DNA from 3 places in the Bradyrhizobium sp. USDA 336 genome. Region 1 is predicted to be linked to each of the others. Evidence: predicted binding sites of a transcription regulator. Region 1 holds the regulator's gene; each other region holds the start of a gene.

Region 1 (3,273 bases):
GGGCGCAGTCTTCGCGCCGCCCTTGGCGACGCCGACCAGCGCCGGGCGCAGCACGCGGTCACCAATGGTGTAGCCGGCCTGCATGATCTGCACCACGGTGCCCGACGGCACCGACGCGTCAGGCACTTCGTACATCGCCTGGTGGAAGTTCGGGTCGAACTTCTGGCCCTGAGGATCGAGCTTCTTCACGCCGTGTTTTTCCAGCGCGTTGAGCAGCGCGCGCTCCGTGAGCTCGACGCCCTCGATCAACGAGACCAGGCCGGGATCGGCCGCAGCACGCGCCTCCGCCGGAACGGCATCGAGTGCACGCTGGAGATTGTCGGCGATGTCGAGCACGTCGCGCGCGAAGCCGGTGATGCCGTAGAGGCGGGCGTCGGCGACTTCCTTGGCGGTGCGCTTGCGCAAATTCTCCATCTCGGCCAGCGTCCGCAGCATGCGGTCGCGCGCTTCAGCCGCTTCCTTTTGCAGGGTTTCGACCGAACCCGGCTCGGGATCGTCGGGCATGATGTAGGGTTTCGACACCACGGGCTCGCCGGTCGCTGCAGTCGTGTCTTGGGGTTGCCGGTCTTGCTCGGTCATCGGCTCTGATCTCGAACTCGTTTCAGGGATGTTGGCCCGGATATCGTGCCTAAACTCGCGAAAATCAAGCGCCCGTGATCGGCGGAAAGGCCGGTCAGCCCCCCAAGAGGCGGCTGACGATGCGGGCGGCGTAGTCCACGGTGGGGATCACGCGGGCATAATTCAGCCGCGTCGGGCCGATCACGCCGAGAACGCCGACGATGTGGCCGGCGGCATCCCGATAGGGCGAGATGATGGTGGACGACCCCGACAGCGAGAACAGCTTGTTCTCACTGCCGATGAAGATGCGCACGCCTTCGGCGGTCTCGGCCCGGCCGAGCAGGTCGATCACGCCGCGCTTGGTCTCGAGGTCGTCGAACAACAGCCGAACCCGCTCCAGATCCTCCAGCGCATGCAGATCTTCGAGCAGATTGGCATGGCCGCGGACGATGAGCTGGCGATCCTCGCTCTCGCCGCCGGACCAGCTGGCGATGCCGGCCGAGATCACTTTCTGTGTCAGCTGATCGAGCTCGGCACGGGCCTCGCCGAGTGCGGTCTCGAGCTCGAGCCGCGCCTCGGCCAGGGTACGGCCCCGGATCCGCGCATTGAGGAAATTGCCGGCCTCCGTCAGCGCCGAAGAGGGAACTCCGGGCGGCAGCGTCAACACGCGGTTTTCGACCTGGCCGTCTTCGCCGACCAGGATCACCAGCGCTTTTTCCGGTTCCAGGCGGACGAATTCGATGTGCTTCAGCCGCGCATTGGATTTCGGCGTCAGCACGACGGCGGCCGCCCGGGTCAGGCCGGAGAGCCGCATCAAGGCCTGGTCCAGCGCCGCCTCGACCGATTGCGCCTCGCCGACGGACGAGAGCTGGCTCTGGATCGCCTGCCGCTCGGCCTCGTTGAGGTCGCCGACCTGCATCAGGGCATCGACGAAGAAGCGCAAGCCCAGTTCCGTCGGCAGCCGGCCGGCCGAGGTGTGCGGGGCATAGATCAGGCCGAGCTGTTCCAGATCGGCCATGACGTTGCGGACCGAGGCCGGCGACAGCGGCATGGCGATCAGGCGGGAAATGTTGCGCGAGCCGACCGGCTCACCGGTCGCGAGATAGCTTTCGACAATTTGACGAAAGATGTCGCGGGAACGCTCGTTGAGCTGGGCAAGGCCTGCGCGCGGCGCGATCAGATGGATCGGATCGTGATGGGCCACAGACGGTAACTCCTCTCAGATACTTATAATTTGTCCATCCGGGCCGCTTCTGACAAGCGTCGCGTTTACGGGCCGGCGGTCAGGGGGTGAATAAGCCCTTGCCGCCCACCCCCCGCCCCACCTACAAGCACCGCGAACAGCCTATTCCCGCGAGTTTTGGAGATTTCCCATGCGGCCAAGCCGCCGTGCGCCCGACGAATTGCGCCCCGTGACGCTGGAGCGCGGCGTGGTCAAATATGCGGAAGGCTCCTGCCTGGTGAAATTCGGCGACACCCATGTGCTGGTCACCGCCACGCTGGAGGACCGCCTGCCGCCGTGGCTGAAGGGTCAGGGCCGCGGCTGGGTCACCGCCGAATACGGCATGCTGCCGCGCGCCACCTCCGAACGCACCCGCCGCGAGGCCTCCGCCGGCAAGCAGAGCGGCCGCACCGTCGAGATTCAGCGTCTGATCGGTCGCTCGCTTCGCACCATCGTCGATCTCGAAGCGCTCGGTGAGCGTCAGATCACGGTCGATTGCGACGTGCTCCAGGCCGACGGCGGCACGCGCACGGCCTCGATCACCGGCGCCTGGGTGGCGCTTGCCGATTGCATCAACTGGATGAAGGCGCGCAACATGGTGAAGGCCAACGTGATGCGCGACAACGTCGCCGCGATCTCCTGCGGCATCTACAACGGTACGCCGGTGCTCGATCTCGACTATGCCGAGGATTCGGAAGCCGAGACCGACGCCAATTTCGTCATGACCGGCGATGGCCGCATCATCGAGGTGCAGGGCACCGCGGAACGCGAGCCGTTCACGCAGGACGAGTTCCTGAAGCTGATCGCCCTGGCGCAGAAGGGCATTGCGCGTCTGGTGGACTTGCAGAAACTGGCCGTGGCGTAGTCAATAGGCCCATGCACCGCCGAATCACCGACAAGCTCGTCATCGCCACTCACAATCCCGGCAAGCTCGCCGAGATGAAGGAGCTGCTCGCGCCGTACGGGATCGAGGCGGTGTCGGCAGGCGAGCTTGGCCTCCCCGAGCCCGAGGAAACCGGCAACGATTTCCGCAGCAACGCTGCGATCAAGGCGGTCGCCGCAGCGCAGGCGACCAAGCTTCCCGCCTTCGCCGACGATTCCGGCATCGTCGTCGACGCACTCGACGGTGCGCCGGGAATCTACAGCGCGCGCTGGGCCGGTCCATCCAAGGATTTCAACGCGGCGATGGCGCAGATCGAGCGCCTGCTGCAGGAGCGCGGCGCCACCACGCCGGACAAGCGCAAGGCCCACTTCGTCTCCGCGCTTTGCGTGGCCTGGCCCGACGATCATCGCGAGGAGGTCGAGGCGCGCGTCGACGGCACGCTGATCTGGCCACCGCGCGGCACGGCCGGCTTCGGCTACGACCCGATGTTCCTGCCGGACGGGCACAGCCGCACCTTCGGCGAGATGACCAGCATCGAGAAGCACGGCCTGCCGCCGCTCGGCCTCGGCCTGTCGCACCGCGCCCGCGCTTTTCGGAAACTGGCGGAGAT
Region 2 (3,273 bases), 2.4 Mb from region 1:
CTGGTGCAGGCCATGGGGATGAGCGGCATCTCCAAGAGCCAGGTCTCACGGCTGTGCGCGGAGATCGACGCACGGTGTCGGCCCGGTCCGCAAATACTCGATCGGTGCGGCGCTGCTCGACAAGCGCGACCCATCCAAGGTGCTGGCACGTTCGCGCGAGCCGCTATTGCGGCCTGAATCATCCGAGCGCGAAGGATACGTCCCTAACGTCGCTTATACTTGTGGCGGGATGCGGCACAACAACCAGATCATTCTGCCATATGCCGTGTCGGACACATTCTCGAATTTCGCAACGATCGAGATTTCCGAGCTCATGGACGCGATGAAATGCTAGGCGCGGCCTTCGTGGTCGTTGGCGTCAACCGTGTTTCTCAACAACTCGTAGGAACCTAATAGCCAGCTAATGCGAGCAAGGGCGGAAGCACCACTCTCCTGACGTGTTCGTAGCCATCGAGAGGATAATAACAGAGGAATCCAGATGCGTTACATCCAGCTGGCCTTCGATTGTGCTCACTTCCTATTCGAAACGCCACTCGTCTAGCACCCTCCGTGGACTTGACTCGATCCGCGCATCTTAAGCTGATCTCAGGAGCATACATCCAATTCAATAGCTCCTTTTTTTCCCGAGCTACTCCTGCGCCGTGACAGCGGGCCGCACGCTAATTCTTGCGAGCTCGCGACGCTCGTCGTCTGTCAGTTGCCAATTCGCGCACTGGCTGCAAAGCTGCGCGAAAACGTCGTGCAATTGGCTTCGGGCGACCCTGACGATCTCGGTATCGTCGAATTCGCAAGACTTCAGGAAAATTGGCAAGGTAAAACTGGTCTGACGGCTATCGAACTGAAACGTCAGGCGAATGTCCTCGCCACGTTCATTCGGCAGAATCATCTCGATGCGTGCGATCGTAATCTCGAACATATTGGTCGTGTCCCCGGAGGTGATGTAGCTCGGTAGAGCAAAGCCGCCCGGACGCGCGCCTCACCTAGCGCCGTAGCGGGCGGGCGGCTTTGCAGTGGTCACCGGCAGTTCTCCGGTAGGATCGGGTTGCGACACGCCAACCCAACCGAGGAAAGCCGACGACCAACGACATGATGAACCTGCGCACGCTCGTAGAGAAGACCCCAGGCGCCGATCTGCTGCGCGAGCTGATCGGCTTTGCTGCCCAGCGTCTGATGGAGATGGAATTCGAAAGCCAGACCGGGGGCGGGCTACGGCGAGAAGGCCCCGAGCGTCTGGCCCAGCGCATGGCTACCGCGACTGGATCTGGGACCCGGGCCGGCGCGATTGAGCTGCGCATTCCCAAGCTGCGCAAGCGGTCCTAATTCCCGGGCTTCCTGGAGCCGCGGCGGATGGCCAAGAAGGCGCTCACCGCCGTGGAGCAGGAAGCCCATGTGCAGGGCGTCTCGACCCGCTCGGTGGACGATCTGGTGCAGGCGATGGGTATGACCGGGATCTCCAAAAGCCAGGTGAGCCGGCTCTGCGGCGAGATCGACGACAGGGTGAATGTGAATAAGCCGAAGTTCGCCCCCCATCGGCTTACAACATTGACCCCATACGTGATGAACATTCCCGTGATCGTTCAATGAATTCGGCTGTGTTGGCGGGGGTCAACCTTCGGCGCCGATCGGGGTCAAACCGCGCGCCGAATAACAGCGGATCTCTGAAAAGGCCGTGCAACTCAAAGCAGAGAAGAGCATAAGATTGCAGAACTCACACCTTTGCATCCCGGCTCCCTAGCCGCCGCGGCCTTGGCAGTTGTGATGCTCTCGGAATATCGATTCAGCACGGTCTTGTACGTCCCCTGCGGCGGCTTATGTGCTGATTAGCACTTGCTGGCCACGACTGCTATTTCATCCAAAGCAACAACAACCAGAAAACAGGAGGACAGCATGAAGTTCCGTCCGCTTCACGACCGCGTTGTGGTCAAGCGCATCGAAGCCGAAGACAAGACCACTGGCGGCATCATCATTCCGGACACTGCCAAGGAAAAACCCTCGCAGGGCGAGATCACGGCGGTTGGTCCAGGCGGCCGCGACGAAGCCGGCAAGCTGATTCCGATAGACCTCCAGGTCGGCGACCGCGTGCTGTTCGGCAAGTGGTCCGGTACTGAGGTCAAGCTCGATGGTCAGGAACTGCTGATCATGAAGGAAAGCGACATTATGGGCGTTCTCGTCGATCTGCCTGCCGCGAAGAAGAAGGTTGCCTAAGCACCAGTCAGTTTTCCTCATCCTGAGCCGTCGGCGCAGCCGGCGTCTCGCAGGATGAGGCCCGCAAGTTCAAATCCCGCTCCTTAAGAGCTCGCCTAGGCGCGATCATTGGGATCTGACCAGTCGAAAACGGAGATCATGATGTCGGCCAAAGAAGTCAAGTTCGGCGTAGATGCCCGCGACAAGATGCTGCGCGGTGTCGAAATTCTCAACAACGCAGTCAAGGTCACGCTCGGTCCCAAAGGCCGCAACGTCGTTCTCGACAAGTCGTTCGGCGCTCCCCGCATCACCAAGGACGGCGTCACCGTCGCCAAGGAGATCGAGCTCGAGGACAAGTTCGAGAACATGGGCGCCCAGATGGTGCGCGAAGTCGCCTCCAAGTCCGCTGATGCCGCCGGCGACGGCACCACGACCGCCACCGTGCTCGCGGCTGCGATCGTCCGTGAAGGCGCCAAGGCGGTTGCCGCCGGCATGAACCCGATGGACCTGAAGCGCGGTATCGACCTCGCCGTGGAAGCCGTCGTTGCGGACCTCGTCAAGAACTCCAAGAAGGTCACCTCGAACGACGAGATCGCCCAGGTGGGCACCATCTCGGCCAACGGCGATGCCGAGATTGGTAAGTTCCTCTCCGACGCCATGAAGAAGGTGGGCAACGAGGGCGTTATCACGGTTGAAGAAGCGAAGTCGCTCGAGACTGAACTCGAGGTCGTCGAAGGTATGCAGTTCGACCGCGGCTATATCTCGCCTTACTTTGTTACCAACGCAGACAAGATGCGCGTTGAGATGGACGACGCCTACGTCCTCATCAATGAGAAGAAGCTGTCTCACCTGAATGAATTGCTTCCGCTGCTCGAAGCCGTGGTGCAGAGCGGCAAGCCGCTTGTGATTATCGCGGAAGACGTCGAAGGCGAAGCGCTCGCCACTCTCGTCGTGAACCGCCTGCGTGGTGGCCTGAAGGTCGCGGCCGTCAAGGCTCCAGGCTTCGGCGATCGCCGCAAGGCCATGCTGCAGGACATCGCGATCCTGACCGGCGGCCAGGCGATCTCGGAAGATCTCGGCATCAAGCTC
Region 3 (3,273 bases), 5.1 Mb from region 1:
GCGGCGATCGCCGAAGCCCGGAGCCTTGACGGCCGCGACCTTCAGGCCGCCGCGCAGGCGGTTCACGACCAGGGTCGCGAGGGCTTCGCCTTCGACGTCCTCGGCGACGATGACCAGCGGCTTGCCGGTCTGCACCACGGCCTCGAGCAGCGGCAGCAGCTCGTTCAGCGAGGAGAGCTTCTTCTCGTTGATGAGGATGTAGGCGTCGTCCATCTCAACGCGCATCTTGTCGGCGTTGGTGACGAAGTAGGGCGAGATGTAGCCGCGGTCGAACTGCATGCCCTCGACCACGTCGAGCTCGGTCTCGAGCGACTTGGCTTCCTCGACGGTGATGACGCCCTCGTTGCCGACCTTCTTCATGGCGTCGGCGAGGAACTTGCCGATCTCGGCATCGCCGTTCGCCGAGATGGTGCCGACCTGGGCGATCTCGTCGTTCGAGGTGACCTTCTTCGAGTTCTTCTCGAGGTCGGCCACGACGGCTTCGACCGCGAGGTCGATACCACGCTTGAGGTCCATCGGGTTCATGCCGGCGGCGACCGACTTGGCGCCTTCCTTCACGATCGCCTGGGCGAGCACAGTGGCGGTGGTGGTGCCGTCGCCGGCGGCGTCAGCGGACTTGGAGGCGACTTCGCGCACCATCTGCGCGCCCATGTTCTCGAACTTGTCGTCGAGCTCGATCTCCTTGGCGACGGTGACGCCGTCCTTGGTGATGCGAGGAGCGCCGAACGACTTGTCGAGCACGACGTTGCGGCCCTTGGGACCGAGCGTGACCTTCACCGCGTTGGCGAGAACGTCGACGCCGCGCAGCATCTTGTCGCGCGCTTCAACCGAGAATTTGACTTCTTTGGCTGCCATCTGGAGTTTTCCTTAGGTGAGTTTGACTGGAGGGAGGAGAGGGGCTCTTAAGCCGCCTTCTTCTTGGACTCGCTGACTTCGAGAACGCCCATCACGTCGCTCTCCTTCATGATCAGCAAGTCCTGGCCGTCGATCTTGACCTCGGTGCCGGACCACTTGCCGAACAGCACGCGGTCGCCGACCTTCAGGTCGATCGGGATCAGCTTGCCAGCTTCGTCGCGGCCACCGGGGCCAACGGCGACGACTTCGCCCTGGGAGGGCTTTTCCTTGGCAGTGTCGGGAATGATGATGCCGCCAGCGGTCTTCTCTTCTGCGTCGATGCGCTTGACCACGACGCGGTCGTGAAGCGGACGGAATTTCATGCAGTCCTCCTAAGCAATTGCACGTGTTGAGGATTTTGAGATTGTTAGCAGTCGTTGCCCGTGAGTGCTAGCACGGGCGAGCCTGAAATAGGACAGGAATTTTGCGGGGGCAAGGGTTTGTAGCAGAAAAATTAGCAGCCGAAAGCGCGGACTGCCAGAAACCCCTCGCCATCGTTAACCGCCTTGGAGGCCTCTCGACGCCTCTTGGGTGACCGTATTAGCACGGAGTCGTCTCTGCTGCTAAAGCATTGAATTTCAACAGCTTGTTAAACTTTTGGGCTTGAGATGAGTTGTCAGTTTGCGTCACATTTCTCTCATGTGAGCGCATCGTTTCCGGGTGGCTCCCCGGGGCACGGACCAAGCCACTCGCCGGATGCGCTCCTGCAAAGGAGGTTTGGCATGGGACTGCGCGTTGGGGGCGTTTCCGAGGAATTCCGGAAACAGATGCTGGGCTACGGGCTGACGACGGCACAAATTCTCTATCGGATGCCGGATCATCCCTCGCTGCTCCAGACCTATGTCTGGCAGAACTACGACATGTTTCCGAAATTCCCCGCGCTGACCGATTTCCTGGCGTTCTGGCAGGAGAAGCTCGACGGTCCCCTCCATTCGGTGACGGTGGCCCATTCCAAGCTGATCAAGCCGGCCGAGCTTCGCGCCGTCGACGGCGTGTTCCGTCTGCATTGAACGGAGCACCGGTCTCGTAGGGTGGGCAAAGGCGCGCTCTTCGCGCGCCGTGCCCACCGTCTGTTTCCGATTGAGAGAAGTCGTGGGCACGCTGCGCTTTGCCCACCCTACGATGTCACGCACCGACAGCGCCGTTGCAATAGCGTGTCCACATCGCGCGATAGGCCGCGTCCACCGCTCGTGCATATGAGATGGGGTTGCCCGCGGCCGCGGCGTTGATCGTTGCGGGCAGTTCGCGGCGCAATGTGTCGAGCTCGCCGATCTCGGCCGCGCGGCTGGCCGCGATCTCGACATAGGCCTCCTCGCTGTCGGCGACCCAGTTCGGCAGGCCAAGTGCGGTGAGGATGGCGCCGGCAGCGCGGCCGGGCAGGCTGTTGCCGAGCTTCGCCACCACGGGCACGCCCATCTGCAGGGCTTCCCATGTGCTGACGCCGCCGTTCTGCGGGAACGGATCGAGAGCAATATCGATGCGATTGAACGATGCCAGATGCGCGTCCCGCAACGTGGCCCCGAGCAGATCGACGCGTTCGGCCGGCAATCGGCAGGCCGCAAATCGCGCCAGCAGCTTGTCCCGGACCAGCTGGTCGTCGAGCGCAACGTCCTTGATCAGGAGGCGCGAGCCCGGCACCCGTTCGAGGATCCTGGACCAGACTGCCGCTGCCTCATCCGAGATCTTGCTGATGCGGTTGAAGACACCGAACGTGACGAAGCCGTTCGAGATTGCCGGCGTTCCGGCCCGCGTAATCCCGGCCGGCAGCGGCGCCAGCGTGACGAAGCACGGCAGGTCGACCACCGTCTCTGTAAACAGATGCCGAACGTCGTACGGAATCCCGACCGGATCCGAGAACAGATAGTCGATCGTCGGCAACCCGGTGCCGGTGCCATGGCCCCAGCCGTGCGCCTGAATCGGTGCCGGCTTGCGCGCAAATACGCCGAGGCGATTTCCTCTGGTATGGCCGGACAGATCGATCAGGATATCGATGCGATCGTCGCGAATCTGCGCGGCGAGGCGATCGTCGCTCCATTGCGAGGCGTCGCGCCAGCGATCGGCGATGCCTTGAAACTCGCGTGTCGTCGCGTCCACTTTCGACGAGCACGAGTAGCACACGATCTCGAACTGGGCGCGGTCATGGTGTTGCAGGACAGGCTTGAAGATGAACGCAGCCGAATGCGCGTTGAAGTCTGAGGAGACGTAGCCCAGCACCAGGCGACGATCCGGATCGCGGCTGTTGTCATGCGGTGCCGCCGCTTCTGAAGCGATTTTCGCCCCGATCCGCTCCCACCATACGCGTCGCGCCTGCTGATGCCGCTCGACGCTGGCGTCCGGCACGAAATCGAGCGTGAAGATATTGCTGGAGATCGCGCTCTC

The links. The regulator HrcA, encoded in region 1, represses chaperone genes, less so after heat shock. The targets are predictions, from matches to a motif close to GTTAGCACTCNCNNNNNGNGAGTGCTAAC.
Region 2: the regulator HrcA is predicted to act here: its motif matches at 1,820-1,848, upstream of ABIA45_RS16725 (co-chaperone GroES).
Region 3: the regulator HrcA is predicted to act here: its motif matches at 1,261-1,289, upstream of ABIA45_RS03910 (co-chaperone GroES).

What each region holds. Positions count from the first base shown of each region.
Region 1 is NZ_JBIYDC010000002.1:5,745,152-5,748,424, forward strand. Features, by position in the region: gene grpE (nucleotide exchange factor GrpE) at 1-579, opposite strand, end outside; gene hrcA (heat-inducible transcriptional repressor HrcA) at 674-1,762, opposite strand; gene rph (ribonuclease PH) at 1,932-2,645, shown strand; gene rdgB (RdgB/HAM1 family non-canonical purine NTP pyrophosphatase) at 2,657-3,273, shown strand, end outside.
Region 2 is NZ_JBIYDC010000002.1:3,384,635-3,387,907, reverse strand. Features, by position in the region: partial or broken gene ABIA45_RS16745 (transposase) at 1-75, shown strand, start outside; partial or broken gene ABIA45_RS16740 (glycosidase) at 68-334, shown strand; gene ABIA45_RS16735 (hypothetical protein) at 629-916, opposite strand; partial or broken gene ABIA45_RS16730 (transposase) at 1,087-1,500, shown strand; gene ABIA45_RS16725 (co-chaperone GroES) at 1,888-2,205, shown strand; gene groL (chaperonin GroEL) at 2,347-3,273, shown strand, end outside.
Region 3 is NZ_JBIYDC010000002.1:658,543-661,815, forward strand. Features, by position in the region: gene groL (chaperonin GroEL) at 1-855, opposite strand, end outside; gene ABIA45_RS03910 (co-chaperone GroES) at 903-1,217, opposite strand; gene ABIA45_RS03915 (usg protein) at 1,617-1,904, shown strand; gene ABIA45_RS03920 (tetratricopeptide repeat protein) at 2,020-3,273, opposite strand, start outside.